Pseudobacteriovorax antillogorgiicola: one gene and its partner. Each later gene encodes a partner of the first gene's protein in a complex. Links are inferred from orthologs where the notes say so. Each region holds a gene or a part of one and is shown in the gene's direction. Other genes may lie near its edges. The genes, in order: fliG and fliM.

Region 1 (9,952 bases):
GGCTTGACACCTTGATTCTCCCTAGTGAGATTGGCTGGATTTTACGGCTTTACGAAAGTCAGCTAGTGCTTTCTCGTAAGTCTTTTTAGGAAGGGGGACGTAGCCAACTTCCTTTGAAAGACTTGCTGCATTCTCAATAAAGAATTCTACGAATTTTGCAACCTCTTCTCGTTGTGCAGCCTTCAAACTAACGTATATTAATAGAGGTCGAGCCAGAACGTACTTGCCACTCTCGATGGTTTGAGGGGTAGGAGTTACATAATTGTCACCTTTATCTGCAACAGAGACCAGGCCTAGCTTGCTTTCGTTAGCTTGGTAGTAGGCGTATCCAAAGTAGCCCATGGAGTAGAGATCAGCACTGACACCGCGAACAAGAACATTGTCATCTTCGCTAGATACATAGTCTGATCGAGAGCGGCGGGACTTGCCCATGACAGCTTCGGTGAAGAAGTCGAAGGTCCCTGAATCAGCGCCAGGGCCGTAGAGTTTAATCGGTTCATTCGGAAAGGTGCTGCGCACATCTTTCCAAGTTTTTACCTTGCTGTTGGGCTCCCAGATCTTCTTTAGCTCTGACATGGTGAGATTTTTGGCAAATTCATTCTTAGGGTGAAGAACAACAGAAACACCATCAAAAGCAACGGGAATTTCGATGTATTTTACGTGATTTTTCTCTGCTAACTTTTCTTCTTTCTCAGCGATTTCACGGGAAGCGTTGCTGATGTCAGTTTCACCAGATGTAAACTTTTTGAATCCACCTCCAGTACCGGAAAGCCCGACGGTGACCCGAACTCTTGGTTGAACCTTCTGAAACTCTTCAGCGACTGCCTCAGCGACAGGAAAAACGGTACTTGAACCATCGAGCTTAACGGTTCCTTTGAGCTTACCAGCGGAGATGGCTGGGCTAGCGAAAGACATGGTGAGAAACATGCCTAGTGAAAGATGGGAAAGCTTCATACAAGTACTCCTTATTTGTAAACCTTGGTCTAATTGCAAGCTGGCACACTGCTTACGTCTAAATCATCTAAAATGTACTATCAATGAACAGCAAATAAAACCGGCATCTCGCTTATGTTTGAGGCGTTGGAAGAGTTACCGTAAAGATAGAGCCTTTGTTCAATTCGCTTTGAACATTAATAGTTCCTTGAATCTGAATGACAAGGTGCTTGACGATGGCAAGGCCAAGTCCGGTGCCGCCATCATCACGAGATCGCGCCGAATCAACTCGGTAAAACCGCTCAAAGATTCGGGATTGATCCCTTTTTGAAATACCTATACCTGTATCCTCTACTGTGAGCACGACCTGGGACGTTTTTTGAGTTAGTCCGACTGTAATCGAGCCACCTTCTGGAGTGTAGTTAAGTGCATTTTGTAGAAGGTTATCGAGAATATGAGTCATCGCCTTACGGCTCCCCATAACCTTTGAAATTGAATCGGGGGCATTGAGATTAAATCGAATGCTCTTCTTCTTAAGGTTGATTTCTTGTCTCATTAAGACTTCACTAATAACTGGTTTCCAGTCTACTGATTCAAGAGAAATAAGGCCTTGATTAGCTTCGATGGTTGATAGTCGCAGTAGATCTGTTACCAGTGAAGTGATGCGCTCTATGTTTGCTTCGATGATTTTAAGAAATCGTTTGGCATCATCTTTGCTGTCTAAAGCGCCGCCTTCGATAAGAGTTTCAACGTAACCTTTGATAGATGTGAGCGGCGTTTTGAGTTCGTGGGATACATTGCTAGAAAATTCTCGACGAATCTGCTCCATCTTCTCACGTTTTGATATATTGGCTTGTACGGCTTCCGCCAGTCGGTTGATGGCTTTGCCAAGAGTACCGAGTTCGTTTTTAGGAAGGTGTCGTAGGCGAGCGTTATAGTTGCCGCGACTGATCGCTTCCGCCACGTGAGTGATGGCAGATATAGGTCTTGTGATTCGTTTGGCTAAAAACAAAGCAATCAATAGTGAAACAAACATACCCACCAAAGCGCCGATTCCTAGAACATAGCGAATGTCTTCAAGGCGTTTATCGAGCTTTGACATCGGTAAAGCAAAGCGCAGGTACACATGGTCGTCGCCACTAGTGATTTTTTTGGCGACGAAAAGCATAGGGAGTTTAAGAGTATCGCTGGATCGGACTGCTGTCCCCCAAGGCTGGTTCATAGATTGGGCGATCTCGGGGCGATCGATATGGTTTTGAAAGTTGATGTGATTCACTTCTGATTCGAAGAGTACATGCCCGCTACTATCGATCACTGTAATCCGGGTATCAGTGTTCTTAGCTGCTGATTCAAACAGTTCGGCGAGCTGGTCAGGGTGCCAACGATTGCGATCTTTTAATATGGGAGCGATCAGCGTGAGCTTCTCTAGGAGCATGTCTTTGCTATCGCTTTTAACAAATTCTTCGGTTCGAACGGTGAGGAGATAGCTAACCACAAATGTGGTTAAGCTTATAACAATGGCGTAAGAAAGAAGGTTGCGCCAGAAGAAACGAGACCGAAACATCAGCATTAAAGTTCCTTAAACTTGTAGCCTAGGCCGCGTACTGTTTGGATAAGATCCCGCGATTCGCCAAGTTTCTTTCTAATAGAGCGAACATGAACATCAATATTGCGGTCTATGAGAACCCCATCACCGCCGGTGACAGCATCAAGCAATCGATCTCTTGAAAGAACGATTCCTGGCCGTGAAATAAGAGCATTGAACAGTCGAAACTCAGCAAGTGTCATTGGGATTTGGCCGCCGTCCACTTTAACTTGGAACCTGGCCCGATCAACTTCAACCGCCCCCTGACGGATGACGTCTGCCTCTTCCCTCTCCTCAGCTTTAATCGTACGAAGTCTGGTGTAGACGCGAGCGACGAGTTCCTTAACGCTGAACGGTTTGACCATGTAATCATCAGCGCCAACGCCAAGTCCAAACACAATGTCTGTCTCTTCCCCTTTAGCGGTTAGCATAATTACGGGGACGGACTTGGTGTTTGGCAGTTCTCTCAGTTTCTTACAAACCTCAATGCCGCTGAGTTGTGGAAGCATGAGATCGAGTATGATCAAATCGACCGCTTCGCTTGTGGCCATTTTTAGGCCTTCAGCCCCATTGTTTGCCTGTAAAACTTCAAAACCTTCTCGGGTAAGATTGTATCTCAAAAGTTCTCGAATATCGGGATCATCTTCTACGACAAGCAATCTCTTCACGTTTTACCTCGCAAAGGTTCAAATGCTATTTTTGATTCGCACTAGCTATATGCCACCTATCTATTAATTGCAAAGGAAAACCCATGGAAAATGTGGAAAAATAGGCGCGCTATATTGGCTTGCATCTAAGTCGCAGAAAGGACCAGACTTTTGTGTATTTCCTGGATATCTGCGCTGAGGGGAAGGGTCGCGACAGGAATACTTAACTCATCGAAAATACTGGGGTCTCTGAAGTAGTCCTTCTCAGTTGTAAGCACTGCACGGCAGTTCTTTATCTTATCTTTAATCTCTCTTAATCTAAATGGCTCGTGATCCCTGACTATGTGAGTTTGGCTTATGCCGAGGCCTAGCTCTTGAACGCTTGTTAATAGTTTTTGGGGCTTCGCTATCCCCGTAATAACGGCAAGATCTTGGGTTGGAAATGGTTCGCCACTTCTGCTGGAGTGAACCACATTGAGAGATTTATGCTCAAACGTACTGAAGCGAATGCGATCACGAAAGTTTTGAAGTACTGGAGGCACCTGGTTAGATCTTGCTCTCGTTAGGAGGATGATATCAGCCCGCTCAAGCGTGCCTGGAAACTCTCTCAAACGCCCACAAGGGATGACGTGCCCATTGTCTAGTGGACGATCCGCATCTAGCAATACGATATCGAGATCTCTTTTGATCTGGCAGTGCTGAAAACCATCGTCTAGCAGCCAATGGGTAGGTTCTGGAAAGTGAGCCAGAAAGCGACGACACGCATCGATTCGTTTCGCACCGATAATGACTGGAACACTGGGTAAAAGCGCAGATTGCATCCGAGCTTCATCGGCATGAAAATCCTTACCGGATTGGGGAGTCAAGACAAGTTCGCGATCTAATAGGACTGCGTTATCATCTGCGTCAAGCCCTGATCGATAGCCTCGGGTAACAATTACAGGATGAAACCCTTGCTTAAGCAAGTAATTGGCAATCGCCACAGTTACCGGGGATTTGCCAGTGCCGCCGACCTCTAAGTTGCCGACAGAAATCACCTGGTTAGGCAGTCGGTGGCTCGTCAAAATCTTGCGATCGAACAAGGTTCGGCGAAATGCTTGGATTTGGCCATATAGATAACTTAGTGGCAACATAAGAAGGCGAATATTCACAATTAGCCTTTGATATCTTGGAGAAGTTGAGTCCAAGTGAAAATAGTCTTTTCTACTTGTAGCTTACGAAATCGGTCTAAACGCTTGCCTGGCTTAAATGGAGATTCAAGAACTGTGGTTTTCATAAAGCCATCGAAAGCAACACCAACCGTCCAAGCCCCGTTGGAATTCAATGCGCCTAGGGAAAGGGTAAGCACTTCAGGATCGGCGAGTTCGAGAGTTTTAAGGACAGTTTCATTGGCAAACTCTCGATCCTCTTGACACTGACTTAAGATACTAAAATGAGGACCTTGGCCTTCCTGAGTAGCGCGACCCATGCGCTCAGCTAAGACTCCAAAGCTACCTAGATCGAAGACTTTAACAGCTGGATACTCGGGAAGGATTTCGGTGACTAGTTTTGATGCAATATCGTTGTCGTCCTTGCTTATCAGCCAGGGGCGGATCGCCGCTTCCAAGCGTTCCAAATAGATCTTGTTGATTCCGAGGTCTTGATCGGGAGACCATATTTTAACTTCCACATATGGAATGTGTGGCCGATAGCCGCTGGTCAGAGTGCTGCCAGCGATGGCTTCCTCAACGATCTCCCCAAGGGCTGACTCTGATTGGCCAAGACAGTGCCACCGAAACAAGCTAAGGCCTTGAACACCCTGTGCAATGTCTTGCGCCAACTGATCCCCGATGTGGTCTCGCCAGATAGTTTTGATCTCGCGAGGTGGGCCTGGCAGGCACCAAACATGAACACCGTTCTTAAAAGCATAGAATGCATTGGCCGTACCTGCTGCGTTAGAAATAATACGACTGCTTTTGGGAAAGTAGCACTGCTGTCGATTGCTCTCAACGACTGGAACCCCGAACTCGGTAAGCCGTGCCACAATTCGTTGCCAAGACTCTTCATCAAATGTGAGCTCATCTTCTAGCCATGCGCAGACACTATGCCTAGTAAGGTCGTCTCGCGTGGGCCCAAGGCCTCCGGTGATCATGAGAATCTCAACATGGGGAGTCAAAAAGTTTATGGCGTCAAGGATCTGGCGGTGATCGTCTTGCACTGTTAGATGAGACATCACTTCTATCTTAAGGTGCTCCAATTCTTGACTAACCCAAGCTGCGTTGGAATTGACAATCTGTCCAGAGCTAACTTCGTTACCAATTGTTAGTACGGCTGCTTTCATTGAAACACTCTTTCTAGGCAACATTTTTAGGGCTGACCTACAGCCCCTGAATGCAAGGGAAATACTGTTATACCTGAACTTTGCCCAAGTGTGTAATTGCAAATTTGACGGTCTTAACGTTGTCTGAGGGCGTCAAAATTTCATAAAATAGAAAGTGGAGCCGTGGTCCTCCACGGATACAGTCCCAGACTCTCAGGCCCCTCAGGCCTCACGATCCATCGCTTTGATCAAACTTGTTCAGAAAGGTGTGCTATGGCAACCAATAAGTACACAGGTGCCCAAAAAGCTGCGATCCTGCTACTCTCGTTTGGAGAAGAAATCTCGGCCGAAATTTTCAAAAATATGACCGAGTTTGAAATCAAGCGTATCGGTAGTGCGATGAGTCGCTTGGGACGCTTAGAGCAAGAAGTGATCGATGAGATCATGATGGAGTTCTACGAGATCCTCCAACAGAACAAGAAGTTCTTCTACGGTGGAAACGACTTCACCATGAAGGTTATTGGTAGTGCCTTCAAGGGCGGTGAGGCTGATGACCTGATTGAGCAGCTCGCTTTGGGTTCGTCGGCTAATCTTGATGCCCTGGAGCTGATCGATCCTAGAACTTTGACAAACTTTATTCGGAATGAGCATCCACAAACCATTGCCCTAATTCTAGCTCACCTTGATCCCGGAAAGTGTGGAGAGGTGATTAAGTTGCTACCAGAAGCTCTTCATACAGAGATTATCCTGCGCATATCAAATCTCGATGCTGTTGCTCCGGAAATTATTGATGAGATTGATGACGTTCTCAGAAACGAAATTCAGGCTATGGGCTCCATTTCATCCCAGAAAATTGGTGGTGTTGAACCAATTGCTGAGATGTTGAACCTGATCGACAAAGCTACGGAAGAGCAAATTCTTGACAATTTGGAAGAACGTGATCCAGATCTCGCTGAGCAAATTAGGCAGCTTATGTTTGTATTTGATGATCTGGCGAAGATCGACGATCGTGGAATTCAAGAGATAATAAAGAATGTGAAGCCTGAGCAGTGGATGATTGCTTTGAAGACAGCCTCTGAGGCGGTAACAGACTTGGTCTTCCGAAATATGTCGGAGCGGGCAGCGAAGATGCTCAAGGAGGATATGGAGGCGATGTCGGCTGTGAAGTTGTCTGATGTTGAATCGATGCAGTTTGAGATTGTTCAAGTTGCTCGCAAACTAGAAGAAGAAGGCAAAATAATCATAGCACAAGGCGGAGAAGCCGCCTTCGTTTAAAGGCAGGGGAGAAATGAGGCGATAGCTGCGTTGCTCGGTCGGCTCCGGTCCTCATTTACCTGGGTAAACTCCGGTCCTCGCCTCCCTCGCGCCTTGCTCTCCCCTCATTTCTCCCCTGCCTTTGCGTGGTGAGGATTTTTTGTTTGTGCTCGCACTCGCTTTGCTCGTGGCTCGCCTTTGTTTACCTTGAGGTGATGCGTTGATGCGTTGAGAGTTGGAAAAGGCTTTGAGTGCAAGGCTTGCTTGGAATAAAAAACCGGAGCGTACCATGGTACGTGAGGATTTTTTATTCCAAGCATAACGCAGCAATCGAAGTCTTTTCCAACTCTCAACCCAGGTAGGCTTCCTTTACTTGCGGATCGTTTAATAGATCAGCGCTGTTCCCCTTCAACTTGACTTTGCCATTCACAAGCACATACCCTCGATGAGCAATTTTGAGGGCCTGGCTAGCATTCTGTTCGACTAAAAATATCGTGGTTCCAGTAGCTGAGATCTCTTTTAATATCCTGAAAATGTCCTTTACAATAATCGGGGCTAGGCCGAGACTCGGTTCATCGAGTAGTAAGATTTTGGGGCGACTCATGAGGGCGCGACCTATCGCCAGCATCTGTTGCTCACCACCGCTCAGGGTGCCTGCTCTTTGGTCCTTTCGTTCCTTTAGTCGAGGAAATGTTTCGTATACATGAGCTAGCCCTTCCGCCTCATATTTACCTTGATTGACAATTGTGCCCATCTTTAAATTCTCTTCAACAGTCATTTTAGGAAAGATGTGTCTGCCTTCTGGCACGAGAGCAATGCCTTTTTTGGCGATCTGGTGGGTTGGTAAAGAGGTAATATCTTCGCCGAAGAGGCGCACTTTTCCCCCTTGAGCTCTGGGATTGCCGAATATGCTCATGAGAAGCGTAGACTTTCCCGCTCCATTGGAACCGATGAGGCTGACAATCTCCCCTTCCTTAATGGTTAGAGAAACTCCATGAAGAGCCTGGATGGGGCCGTAGGATGCATTGATGTGATCGATTGTTAGAACCCCTTGATCCATTACTCTTCTCCTAGATAAGCTTTTAGAACAACGGGATTATTACGAATCTCCGTAGGAGTTCCTCTTGCGATTACATTGCCGTGATCTAAAACGATAATGTGGTCGGAAACTTCCATGACGAGAGACATATCATGTTCGATCACACATACGGTTACATTATGATTTGTGCGCAGGCGACTGATGAGGTTAGATAGATCTTTGGTTTCATTGTGGTTCAACCCCGCCGCTGGTTCATCCAAGCAGATAAGCTTGGCATCGGTACACATGGCTCGGGCGATTTCTAAGCGTCTCTGGTGTCCGTAGGGTAACTCTCCAGCGAGACGATCCGCATCGGCAGTAAGACCCACGATTGCTAGCCACTCTTTGGCTTTCTTTATGGCCTGAGCCTCCGAATCTCGAAAAGACCTGGTATTGAAAAGGTTTGCTAGAATATTTTTGTTTAAGCTTCGGTGCTGGGCAACTAGCAAGTTCTCGATGGCTGTCATGTCCTTAAATAGCCGTATGTTTTGGAATGTTCGTGAGATGCCTAGTGCCGCTACTTGATGGGAGCCACCAAACATTTTGTAAAATAGTTTTCGTCCGAACGAAATTGGGTTCACGAAGTCCTGGAGAGTAAAAGGCTGCCCAAGTATTATTTCAATGGAGTGAGTTCGATTCTTATCTTGGAACTGAATTCTGCCATCACTAGCCTTGTAAAATCCTGTAAGACAGTTGAAAACAGTGGTCTTACCAGCACCATTCGGCCCGATAATGGCTGTAACGGATCCTTTTGCAACTTCGAAACTCACTTGGTCAAGGGCTCTGATGCCACCGAAGCTTACTCCTAGGGAATCGACCTTTAAAATATCGTCCATATCAAACCTCTAGCTTCGCATAAGATTTTCGCTTAGTTTTCACCAAACCGCTGGGTCGCCAAATCATCATAGCCACCATGAGAACCCCAAAGATTAGAATGCGATACTCTTGGAAATCTCGAAGAACCTCGGGAAGCATCCTTAGGGTGATAGCTGCAAGGATGACCCCAGGAATGGAACCCATACCGCCCAAGACAACGATGGCAAGAATGATTGCGGACTCAAAGAATGTGAAAGAGTCAGGATTTACGAGCTCTTGAATTCCTGCGAAAAAAACACCAGCAACACCACCAATCATAGCTCCCAAGGAAAAAGCAGATAGCTTGACTGTCACGTGGTTGATGCCAAGGCTGCGACAAGCGATTTCATCTTCCTTGAGAGCTTCCCAAGCTCGTCCCCAGGGAGACGCCTTGAGGCGTATGCAGAAGTAACAAGCGCCGATAACAAAAGCTAATAAGCTAAAGTAGATAAAGCTTTTGCCGTAAGAAGGATCAAACTCGATTCCCAAGACCTCATGGAACAAAGGTGCACCCGTCATGGACCAAGCATTGAACTCCATTCCGAAGAGGGTTGGAGGTGGGGCCTCCATGCCGCTCGGCCCTCCTGTAAAATCAACCCAGTTCACGAGAACAAGATGAATGATTTCGCCGAAGCCTAAGGTCACGATCGCGAGATAGTCACCGTGCATCCTTAATACGGGAAAACCCAGAATTGCACCCATGATTCCTGCGGTGACAGCTGCGAATGGAATCGCTCCCCAGAAGCCAAGTCCCAGATAATGATTGCCGAGAGCGTAGCCGTACGCTCCCACTGCATAAAAGGCGACAAAGCCCAAATCTAATAAGCCAGCAAGTCCAACGACAATGTTGAGCCCAAGTCCGAGAAGAACATATATTAGAGCGAAGTTAAGGCTTGTAATCCAAGATTGACCGATGAAGGGTAGCACGATAGCGAGGCCTAGTAAGCCAGCAAGAAGCGATCTTTGCTGCGGTCGCGATAGCTTCAACTGAGGACGTTTGGTCATGCCTACAGAAAGCTGAGGCCCTAGGCCTCGTATGATATTGAAAACGAACGAACCAGCTAAGACTAAAGTGGCAAGAATAAAAGGCCGCGTGGGGTGCGCTTTGAAGTCATAGCCATCCAATACAAGGCCTGTAATTGGCCCAAAGACAGCAAGGGCAAATAGGCCCGAAATTAAAGCAGATCGCATCGCATGCCTCATGGAAACAAATAAATTAGAATTCATCAGACTTTTTCAACCTCAGGTCGACCAAGCAATCCGCTGGGACGAAATATCAAGAAAACTACAAGTAGGGAAAA
Region 2 (9,907 bases), on another replicon or contig:
CGCGGAACTGCTCATAGGTTTGATCCATAATATACCCTCTAAAATTACCTGCAAAATTAGTAGTTTAGCCTGCAGTTTAACTGCAATAATGACATGGTGTACAATATTAGGGGAGCTGGGGAGGAAAATCAATGCTTATCCGATCACTTATAGTAATATTGGGCTTTTGGCTACAAGCGTGCGATCAGCCAGATGAGCCAGTGGCCGGTGCGGTCAGTGGTCTTTCTGGGTTTTGGCAGGGTATTATCAAAACGGTAAGTGGTAGCAGCGAGCAGGTTACTGATATCACCCTAAATCTAGATTCCAATGAGACCTTTACCCTTACCAAAATCAGAACCCAGGACGAGGCAACTGGAACCTACGACGAGTTTCCCCAGCTACGGTCTTTAACCTTAAGGGTGGAAGCCTCACAGGTGGAGGAGCTGGCTCTGGCAGGAGGGATAAGAGATTTTGAGTACCAGCTTTTCGACGGAGAGTTGCTGCTCAATTCGAGGGATAGTATTGTCCGCCTAAAGAGGCCCAAAGAGGGTGACGCAGAAGCTTTGAATACGGTGTGGCAGTGTCTTCAAGATCAGCTTTCGTGGCAGCTTACCTTTGCGGGAGGGCAGTTTGTGCTTTATCTGGAAAATCTTGACGGTGCTTCAGTTTTCATGAAGGGCGGCTATTCTGTTGAATCCCGGGATGATGATGAAGCAGAACAAAGGATCGTGCTGTTTGTAGAAGATGCTCAGCCAGTGAGAGCCTTTGACCAGCTCACTGGCACGATGACTTACGAAGATGGCTTTGTCGTGAGAATCGATTTGACTCCCCAAAAGCAGAGTGGCGAAACTTTAGGCGCCATGGAATGCATGCAGCTACCGTCAAGCTAGCCTTCAAGCTTATTCACAATGGTTTCAATAAAAGATTCCGGTGAGTCGTAGAACTCGCGGAATGCGTAGGTATCGGTAAACCACTCAGAAATTGGGTCGGCCTCACCATCCTTAACCATCTGAACCACCTGTGGATAGGTGCCTGAAAGGTCGACCAAGCGACTCACGACTCCAGTAGCCTCTTGTCGTGTTGGTGGATACTTTTTTCTAAGATAGCGAATGGTCAAGCTCACCAGCACTTCGTCGAGCTGATTGATAATGTTGTAGCACTCTGAGGATGGTAGGGTGCCTTCTTCGATACCAGTGAGGAGGCGTACACCCTCGCGGATTTGACTGGTGATATCCATAACAAGATCTCCATGACTGTGAGGTTGATAGGGTTAACCGAGAATTACGAGTAACCGCCAGGGCTGCTTCATCAAATCACGATTTTGTAGTGATTTAAGGAGAGCTATCACTAACTGATCCAAAAGCAGAATGGAAGCTGAAATTCGAGAAGAATCATGCTTCCTCAGGCGATTGGATCATCATTAACCTTATAGGAAGCGATCACCCTCTTCCAGGTAGTTTTGGACATAGTCCTTAACCCCAGCTTCGAGGCTGTGGAACGGAGCGTCATAGCCTGCTTCGTTGCGGAGCTTTTGAAGATCGGCCTCGGTGAAGTACTGGTACTGGTTTTTAATGTTGTCTGGCATTTCAATCCAGGTAAACTTTTCCTCAGTATTTAGCGCAGAAAAGACGGCGCGCCCCAGATCTGCGAAACTTCGAGCTTGCCCCGTGCCGAGGTTGTAAATTCCAGACTGGCCTTGCTTGCCGTTTTGCCAAAGGTGGATCATAACGTTGACGACGTCTTTTACATAAACAAAGTCTCGCATCTGCTCCCCATGGCCAATCCCCTCTTTGTAGGATTTGAAAAGCTTTAGGCTGCCGCTATGCTTAATTTGGGGATAAGCGTGAAAAACAACGCTGGCCTGCGAACCCTTGTGGTACTCCTGAGGGCCATAGACGTTAAAAAACTTCAGTCCGAACCACTGCGAAGGGCTAGAGACTTGATGCAATGCCCAGCGATCGAACAGCTGTTTGCTCCAACCATACTTATTGATAGGTCTCAAAGAGTCGATCTGATTGTGTTGATCGGAAAAATCATTATCCTTTGACCCATAGGTCGCGGCTGAAGATGCGTAGATAAATGGAATGTCTTTCCTTGCGCAGAACGACCACAGGGACTGGCTATAATGGACGTTGTTGCTCATCAAAAAGTCGGCGTCTCGCTCTGTAGTCGATGAACAAGCACCCATATGAAAAACTGCCTCCACTTGGTCACCATTCTTCTCAAGCCACGGCAAGAACTCATCGATGCTTAGATTGAAGGCCACGTCTCGCTTGACCAAATTACGCCACTTTTCACCCATCCCCAACTTGTCCACAGAGACAATTTGCTGCTCTCCGATCTCGTTGAGAGCCCATATCAGTGCACTGCCAATAAAGCCAGCTCCTCCAGTGACTACAATCATGATGGTTTCCTTAATAATGTGTAAAAAAATTCCTAGAGTACCACCGAGGCGTCAGTTGCAAGCCTAAATGGACTAGTATATACCTTCAGCTGATAGCGAGACAAGCTAACAGGTTATAAAGCAATTACGCAATAGCAGCGTTGCTTCCCTATCTTTTAACGGGGGGATGCCTACGGAGTTGCAGCATCCCCAAGCCAGAGTGAGGCTAGAGTATGTATTCAGAAAGCGATCATCGCCCCATTGTTCAGAAGTACGGAGGCACCTCAGTCGGCAATGTCGACCGGATAAAACACATCGCCAAACGAGTCAGCGAGCAAGTGGAACAGGGTTACCAGAAGATTGCCATCGTCGTGAGCGCCATGTCAGGAGAAACAAATCGGCTGGTAGGTCTTGTTGGCGATATTAATCCGAAAGCACCAGCAAAACACTATGATTTGGCCGTGTCAGCTGGTGAACAAGTATCTGTGGCATTGATGGCATCGGCACTTGAAGCAGAGGGAGTTTCTGCCAGAGGCTTCACAGCCTACCAGCTGGGTATTGTTACAGATGAGTACCACTCCCAAGCACGGATTCAAGAAATCGATTGTCGCAAGTTGTTTGATGTTTGGGAAAGAGGTGAAATTCCTGTGATAGCAGGCTTTCAGGGCATTACGCGGCAGGGTGAAATCACAACTCTCGGGCGAGGCGGGAGCGACACCTCCGCTGTGGCCCTGGCGGTCGCTCTTGATGCTGCTTTTTGCGAAATCAACACTGATGTGGACGGCGTTTTTACTGCAGACCCTAGGGTCGTGCCCAATGCCCGGCTGAATCTTGAGATGGACTTTGAGGTTGCCCTTGAAATGGCGTCTCTGGGCAGCAAAGTCTTGCATGCTCGCTGTGTGGAGTTGGGTGCAAAATATCGAATGCCCATTGTTGTTCGCAATACCTTCAAAGAAAACGATTCAGATAGGACTAAAATTATGAGTTTTAACGATCAGCAGAGACTAGAGGCACCGGTGGTTTCAGGAGTAACTTTAGCGCGGGATGTGGTCCGTATGACAGTAGACTGCATGCCCCCCGATCAGCGGCTGGTTTCAGGGCTATTTGAGAATATTGCTGAGGCGGGGGTGAATGTTGACATTATTGTTCATAACCGATCGGATCGCCGCGACGCTATGCGTCTTGGGTTCTCTATCGGTCGCTCTGATTTAGGAAAGACTCTGGAAATCCTGGATGCTTGGAAAGGTGGAGTCTCTGCTGAACCCATGATTGATCATGAAGAAGGGCTTGCCAAAGTATCTGTTGTGGGGCTTGGGATGCAAAGCCATCCTGGGGTTGCGAGCCGGTGTTTTGCGGTTTTGTCGGAACGGGATATAAACATTCACATGATCTCGACCTCTGAGATCAAAATATCTTGTGTGATTTCGGAAGGGCAAGCAGACCTGGCAGCTCAGGCATTGCATGAGGCTTTTTTAGACGAGTAAACAAAAGTGAGAGGGCAGGCGAAGCTGCCTCCCGTTACTTTTTCATGCTTCGAATATAGGCGACCATTTGTTCAATCTCTTCGTCGCTTACCACTGCGCCCCATGGAGCCATGGTTGCGCTAAGGCCGACAGCTGCACCACCTTCTTTAATGACTTTTGCAATCCGCGCATCGTCCACTGAGTCTTGCCATGCAGGATCGGTTAAATTACGAGGTTTGGGATTCATAGCCATTGCTGCAGGACCATCGGCAGCTCCATTCGCGCCGTGACAAGCAACACAGAACTGCTGATACTTTTTAACGCCCGCATTGTCTTGAGATGCGACCGCTGCACCAGCGCTCTCTTCCTTAACTTCTTCAACTTTAGGAAGGCTGCCATCGTCGTTCAGGGTTTTCTTTGGAGCATTACCAAGATCTTGTTCTTGTTGGAAGCGCTCCTGATCTGGCCGAGGGTTATGTTGTTCCGTACAGGCGTTACAGCCAGTCAGTGTGAGAATGCCTAGAACGGCGGCAAGTTCAACCAGTCTCTGACGAAGTTTCATTGTATCTCCCAAAAAGCGTTTGTAATAGCCGAGCCTTTATAGCACAGGCTGTGGAACTACCTAACAAAAAAAATCAGTCATTCACAGCTTAAAATAAAGCCTCGCAGCAAAAGCGTCAAAACTTTGATTTTCTGGACGAAAGCTCATGACACCATCAAAATTGAAGATCTCATATAGTTTGTCATAGGAACTGTTATAGTAGTCAATGCCAAAATAGAGACTTTCGCCATAGTCGCTGCCGAAAGTTACTGTCACAACGTGGCGACGAAGCTGATCAGTTACTTGGTCACTTTGGCAAGTGGGGTCGACTTGGGTCTTGCAGAAGGAAAAAATGTCATGGCGCGCATGGAGCACTTCCATCTCGAATCCTGAAGCCACAATGAACTGGTCTAGAATGCGATAGGAAGCAAAGCTTGAAAGCGCTAAACGCTGAAGGCTTGAAGATGACTTATCTTGTTCGTAGAACCCGTGAATCGGGTCTAGGGATGAGGGCAGCGTTAGATCTAGGTCTACGCTGGCATTTGCATCGCTAGTTCGAAACCATTGTAGAGCTATACCTCCTCGCAGGCCACGAGCCTCTTGGCCGCTACCGTCAGTCCACAAGGAGGCTTGGATGCGTTGCTTTCTAAAGCCTGGAATGTCGCTATCTCGATTTTCACTCAACCATCGTATAGGCATCGCTGTGGAAGGGCTTTGATTGATCGTACCTTCAAGGTGAAACCAAGAGGAGGGAGATAATTGATAGCTCAATCCTTGGTACAGAAAATAGGAATCACTCTGTGGAGTGAAGGTGCCTTCGCCTGTTCCCAATACTGCTTGCCAACGCCAAGATTCATATCGAGAGGATCTTTGAATCGCCAGTTGCGACCAGGGTCGTTCAAAGAGCGTGAGTGCGCTGCTGTGTTTGGAAAACTCTACAAAGCGACCTAAGGAAGGATTCACGGAAATCTGATAGGCTGTGCTTGAGTTTAATTGGTACCCGACTCCTGCCTCAGCGATACCCAGAATCAATCTGTCATCAGCTGTCCATGAAGGAGTCGTGTAGTTTTTATTCAGTCTATAGCGAGGCTTCGGGTAGGCTCCACCTGGATAAGCGATAGAAAGATCTCCAAACCAGTTTTGTCCCCGATGAGTGAAATCTATTTCTAGATAACTGAGATCTGCGCTGGTTCCATTACTGTTGCTACGATGACTAAGATCAATGGCCACCCTCATAGCGATCGAGGCCTTGAGGATGCCTGGGAACATTGTAGTAAATGCCAGCAGCAATACTCGCTTCATAAAGCCTCAAAGAACATAGTAGCTCAGTTGTACACCAAGGCGATTTAGGCGATTGATCGTTTCATCATTGATAATAAATCCACCATTACTAACACCTGCTTCTTCAACATCTCGAACTTCATCTGTGAGAACAACGGCAATCTTTAAATGATCATAGAGATGAGCTTGATAGCCGAGATCGAATTGATATCCAGAGTGAATTTCCTTTTCGCCAAAGTCTGATCCGAGGGGGCGTTGTGAAACACCATGTGAGATGCCAGTGAAGAACGATCGTGAGCGGGATGCCAGATAGCTCAGTTTGATTGTCTGGCTTAATTGTTCGAGTTCGGGGTAGTTCCCTTGCGATACGCTCCAACGTTCTTTGGAGTAGCGGAGATTATAGGAAAAGGAAAGTCTTTGCTTGCTAAAATAGAAGTCGCTCATGGAAGCTGCTGAAGCCATGAGGCGACTCTTTCGACCAAAGTCTACCTTAGTGTCCATATAGCCTGAAAATAGTTCGAAAGTGTGGCTTCGATTGGGCCTATAGGATCCAATAAAGCCGACTCCCGTGTGAGGGTCATTGGCAACAGGGGCAGTGTCGGAGCTTCGATCTCCATATGAGAGCTTCTCGTGACGATCGTCAGTTGTTTCCAAAGTAAAGAGGGAAAAGTGGTAGCGAGGAGGTTCAATGTTTTCTAGGTTCTGACTCAGATCCTGACTCGACTCCCAAGCGATTGCAAAGCTGCTAAATTTCCTGGGAAACCAAACTTGAAGTCCGAAGTCTAGAGGGCTTTCGTAAGCCTCGCGATTGCGATAGGCGTAATCCACAACCCCATAGGAAACGTTAAAATTCTTGGTTTTAAGAAAGCCGATTTCATAGGTATCAAGAAGCTTTAGGGCTGCTGGGTTGCGGTAGTTGGTGCCTGATCGGGTATCGAGTTCCAGTTGTACTTGGTCTTGATCTTGTTGGCGTTCTAGCCCTGCATCAGGGCGCAAACGCATGCTTAAGTAGGAAAATTGGTGTTTGAATTGGAGGTCGATAAACACCCTCTGGAGACCTAAGGTGCGGTTGCCACCTTGGGAACTAGTTTGAGATTGGGTGTTGATGACAGAAAGATTTAAATTATCCCCGCTTGGACTGTCACTATAAATAAACTGAGCACCGGCGCTATAGTGGAAATCCAGATCGGGACTTGCTGCTAGTAGGATACTTGGAACAAAGAACGTTCCCAAAGCTATAATTAGTTTCATCAGTTTAAACCGTGTCAAAAATAAGACTATCAACTCATTGACGTTGTCAATATTCTGACTTGCCCGTCAAAGATCCGACAACATGCGGCTTTATCATATCCGCTAAAATGGAAAAATTCCTAGTCTTTATCCTAAGATCTCGCGAATGGAAGCCTAAGTCTTTAATGAGTCTCCGAAAAAGACCCAAAGTCCAGAGATGTTCAAGTACTACTTGGCATATGTCAATGGCATCTATCTTGAACTGTGGTCATATGGACAAGGGAGGTATTGATGGCTGACGAAGAGAAAGATGAAGCTCCCGCCGAAGCTCCGGCCGAAGGTGGCGGTGAAGACGATTCCGGTGGTGGTAAGAAAAAACTCCTGATTATCGCGATCATTGCATTAGTTCTCGTTCTTGGCGGTGGTGTAGGGGCATTTTTTATGCTGAGTGGTGGTGACGAGGGCCAAGAAAAAGAAGTTGCCACAGAAGTCAATGAAGAGGCTACTGCAGATCCGGCTCCTGAAGACGGTGCAGAAGAAGCTGGCGATGATGGTGAGGAGAAGGCTGAAGGCGAAGCGAAAGAAGGCGCGCCCACTGAAGGCGAGGGTGCTAAGTCAGCTGAGGGAACTCAGGGTCAAACACCAGCTAAAAGTGAGGAAGACCTAGGAATCGATTTCGGCGATACCTATCAGATGAAAACATTCAATTTGAACTTGGGTAATGCTTTAGAAAATCGCTTCGTTCGCCTTGAAGTGACACTTGAATTTTCAGGTGGAGAAAAGCAAAAAAAGGAAATTACAAAGCGACTTCCTCAGTTAAGGGACGCAGTGATCAGCGTTGTGAGTCGGAAGACAAGAGAGTTTTTACTTGCTCCTGATGGTAAAGATGCGCTTCGCAAAGAGATTTTGATCAGAATTAATCGCTATATGAAGCAGAAAATCGATGCTGTTTATATAACGGATATACTTATTGAATAAGGGTGTCGCTATATGAGTCAGGTGTTATCTCAAAGTGAAGTTGATGCACTCTTATCTGCGGTGTCGGACAATCGTGTTGATGCAGATGATGATGGTGGCGATGAGGGCCTTCAAAGTGGTGTTGTCCAATATGATCTGGCGAATCAAGACCGTATCATCCGTGGTCGTATGCCGACCTTGGATATTATTCACGATCGATTTATTCGACTCTTTCGTGTGACCCTATCAAACTCTTTAAGAAAAATGGCGAACCTGAGTGTAAACTCCACAGGGCCACTCAAATTCTCTGAATTTATGAATTCTCTACCCTTGCCTTCATGTTTGAATATTTTGAGGTTGGACCCTCTTCGTGGGGCAGCCGTGATGGTGATTGAATCAAAGCTTCTCTATGCTTTGGTTGATAGTTTTTTTGGTGGCAACGACGTTCCCTATACAAAGATCGAAGGCAAGGATTTCACGCAGATCGAAATCAAGATTGCTCGAAGGGTTGTTTTGTCAGCAATTGATGATTTGGAGAAAGCTTGGGAGCCTGTCTATCCCCTAAAAATCGGCTACAGTCGAACTGAAATCAACCCACAATTCGTTGCTGTTGTTCCGCCTTCAGATGTCGTCATCGCAACAACTTTTGATGTTGAGCTTGAAAAAGTATCAGGCACTATAAAGATTGTGATTCCCTATTCTACCTTAGAGCCCATTAAATCCAAATTGTCGGTAGGTTTTCAGAGTGAGCAGCTGGAAGTTGACTTTATCTGGATCAATAGGGTGAAAGAGCAGATCATGCAGACAACTGCCAATTTAGTTGTCAAACTTGGGGAAGCTAACATCCAGCTGCGGGACATTATGAATCTTGAGATTGGCGATATCATTCAGCTTGATACCGACGCAACCATGCCTCTCGATGTTCTAGTGGAAGGAGTGCCCAAATTTAAAGGTATTCCTGGGCTTCTCAAAGGCAATCGAGCCATTCGAGTAACTGAATCCATGTTTGATTTATAGGTGAGGGAATATCATGGCATCTGATGATCTAAATGCAGAAGACTTTGGGCTCGGGAGTGATTTCGACGATGCCTTAGCTCAGGCTTCTGGTGACGGCGGCGATGGTGGTGGAGGCGGAGGCGGAGGTGGTGGTGACGATGACAAAGGTGTAGTCATGACTGCCGAGGACTCTCGTCTTGCGCGGACAGATTTCTCAAAACTAAAAATGATCCTGGATGTTCCTCTTAAGGTATCGGTCGAGTTGGGACGGACCAAGATGCTCGTCAATGACTTGCTTCAGTTGGGCCAAGGATCTGTAATTGAACTGGACAAAATTGCCGGTGAGCCGATGGAAATTCTGATCAATGACAAGCTTGTCGCCATGGGTGAGGTTGTTGTTGTGAACGAGAAATTTGGTGTTCGATTAACCGATGTTGTCTCTCAGTTTGGTCTGGGTGATCTAAGTCAGCAAGAGGGATAAAGATGAAAGTGTTGCAACTAGTTACGATGATAGTTTTGGTCATTGGTATGGAACTTCATGCCAGTAGTAAGACTTTTGAAGTGAGTGCCGTGAAAACTGATGTCGATGATCAATCGAGTCTAATCTCGATCCTTTACAAGGATGGTGTGCCAAAAAAAGATGTTACTATTGAAGAGCATGGGACGTTTATTCAGGTGAAGGTGCCTGCTACAACAGTCTTGGAACCAGGGAAATTTTATGATTCCAAAGGTCCATACTTTCGAAAGATTGCTACCTTTCAAATTGACGAACAGACTGCGGGTATTCGAATGTTTGTCACTCAAGAAACCAAAAGCCTTATCGGCTCACTAACAACAGAGTTCCTAAATGATAGACTTCTTATTCATCTCGACCATAAAACTGTAAAACCTGTTCATATAGACGACTCACCCCCTGTTGGTGAGGTCATAGCTCGTACCAAAGTCCGGCACGATATTGAAGATCCTGCCAAAAAGATTAGAGAAGCTCAATCGGATTCTTCTAAAAATGAAGCTGATATGCTTGGGGAAGAATTACACGAAAAGCTGATCTATATAACGATCATTGGTGGTGGATTT

The links.
Region 2: the proteins of fliG (region 1) and fliM are in contact, whole or in part, in a crystal structure (PDB 4QRM), measured with the Thermotoga maritima proteins. The link is inferred for Pseudobacteriovorax antillogorgiicola from one-to-one orthologs. Residues at the interface, in WP_004082903.1 of Thermotoga maritima: Phe122, Ser125, Glu126, His127, Pro128, Gln129, Thr130, Val133, Glu157, Arg161, Leu164, Leu165, Arg167, Ser169, Glu171, Val172, Glu175, Ile176, Asn179, Lys182; in WP_004081085.1 of Thermotoga maritima: Tyr124, Leu127, Asp128, Ile130, Met131, Gly132, Gly133, Pro134, Glu136, Pro139, Arg141, Thr144, Glu145, Ile146, Glu147, Ser149, Ile150, Lys153.

What each region holds. Positions count from the first base shown.
Region 1 is NZ_FWZT01000033.1:24,163-34,114, reverse strand. The notes cover bases 4,886-7,738. They hold fliG (flagellar motor switch protein FliG), read left to right. Parts: upstream 4,886-5,737; coding sequence 5,738-6,739; downstream 6,740-7,738. Other genes in these bases: B9N89_RS28540 (ABC transporter ATP-binding protein), read right to left, coding at 7,068-7,738; B9N89_RS28550 (competence/damage-inducible protein A), read right to left, coding at 4,886-5,485. In the rest of the region: phosphate ABC transporter permease subunit PstC, read right to left, coding at 1-10; B9N89_RS28570 (PstS family phosphate ABC transporter substrate-binding protein), read right to left, coding at 22-954; B9N89_RS28565 (sensor histidine kinase), read right to left, coding at 1,067-2,503; B9N89_RS28560 (response regulator), read right to left, coding at 2,503-3,186; lpxK (tetraacyldisaccharide 4'-kinase), read right to left, coding at 3,312-4,298; more of B9N89_RS28550, read right to left, coding at 4,319-4,885; more of B9N89_RS28540, read right to left, coding at 7,739-7,778; B9N89_RS28535 (ABC transporter ATP-binding protein), read right to left, coding at 7,778-8,632; high-affinity branched-chain amino acid ABC transporter permease LivM, read right to left, coding at 8,634-9,878; B9N89_RS28525 (ABC transporter permease subunit), read right to left, coding at 9,878-9,952. UniProt on the Bacillus subtilis protein: One of the proteins that forms a switch complex that is proposed to be located at the base of the basal body.
Region 2 is NZ_FWZT01000023.1:45,678-55,584, reverse strand. The notes cover bases 7,052-9,859. They hold fliM (flagellar motor switch protein FliM), read left to right. Parts: upstream 7,052-7,867; coding sequence 7,868-8,851; downstream 8,852-9,859. Other genes in these bases: B9N89_RS24310 (flagellar biosynthetic protein FliO), read left to right, coding at 9,314-9,859; fliN (flagellar motor switch protein FliN), read left to right, coding at 8,865-9,311; B9N89_RS24325 (flagellar basal body-associated FliL family protein), read left to right, coding at 7,169-7,855. Outside these bases: B9N89_RS24365 (DUF493 family protein), read right to left, coding at 1-28; B9N89_RS24360 (hypothetical protein), read left to right, coding at 132-869; B9N89_RS24355 (hypothetical protein), read right to left, coding at 866-1,216; rfaD (ADP-glyceromanno-heptose 6-epimerase), read right to left, coding at 1,406-2,383; B9N89_RS24345 (aspartate kinase), read left to right, coding at 2,596-3,846; B9N89_RS24340 (c-type cytochrome), read right to left, coding at 3,881-4,387; B9N89_RS24335 (hypothetical protein), read right to left, coding at 4,469-5,668; B9N89_RS24330 (hypothetical protein), read right to left, coding at 5,675-6,898; more of B9N89_RS24310, read left to right, coding at 9,860-9,907. UniProt on the Bacillus subtilis protein: One of the proteins that forms a switch complex that is proposed to be located at the base of the basal body.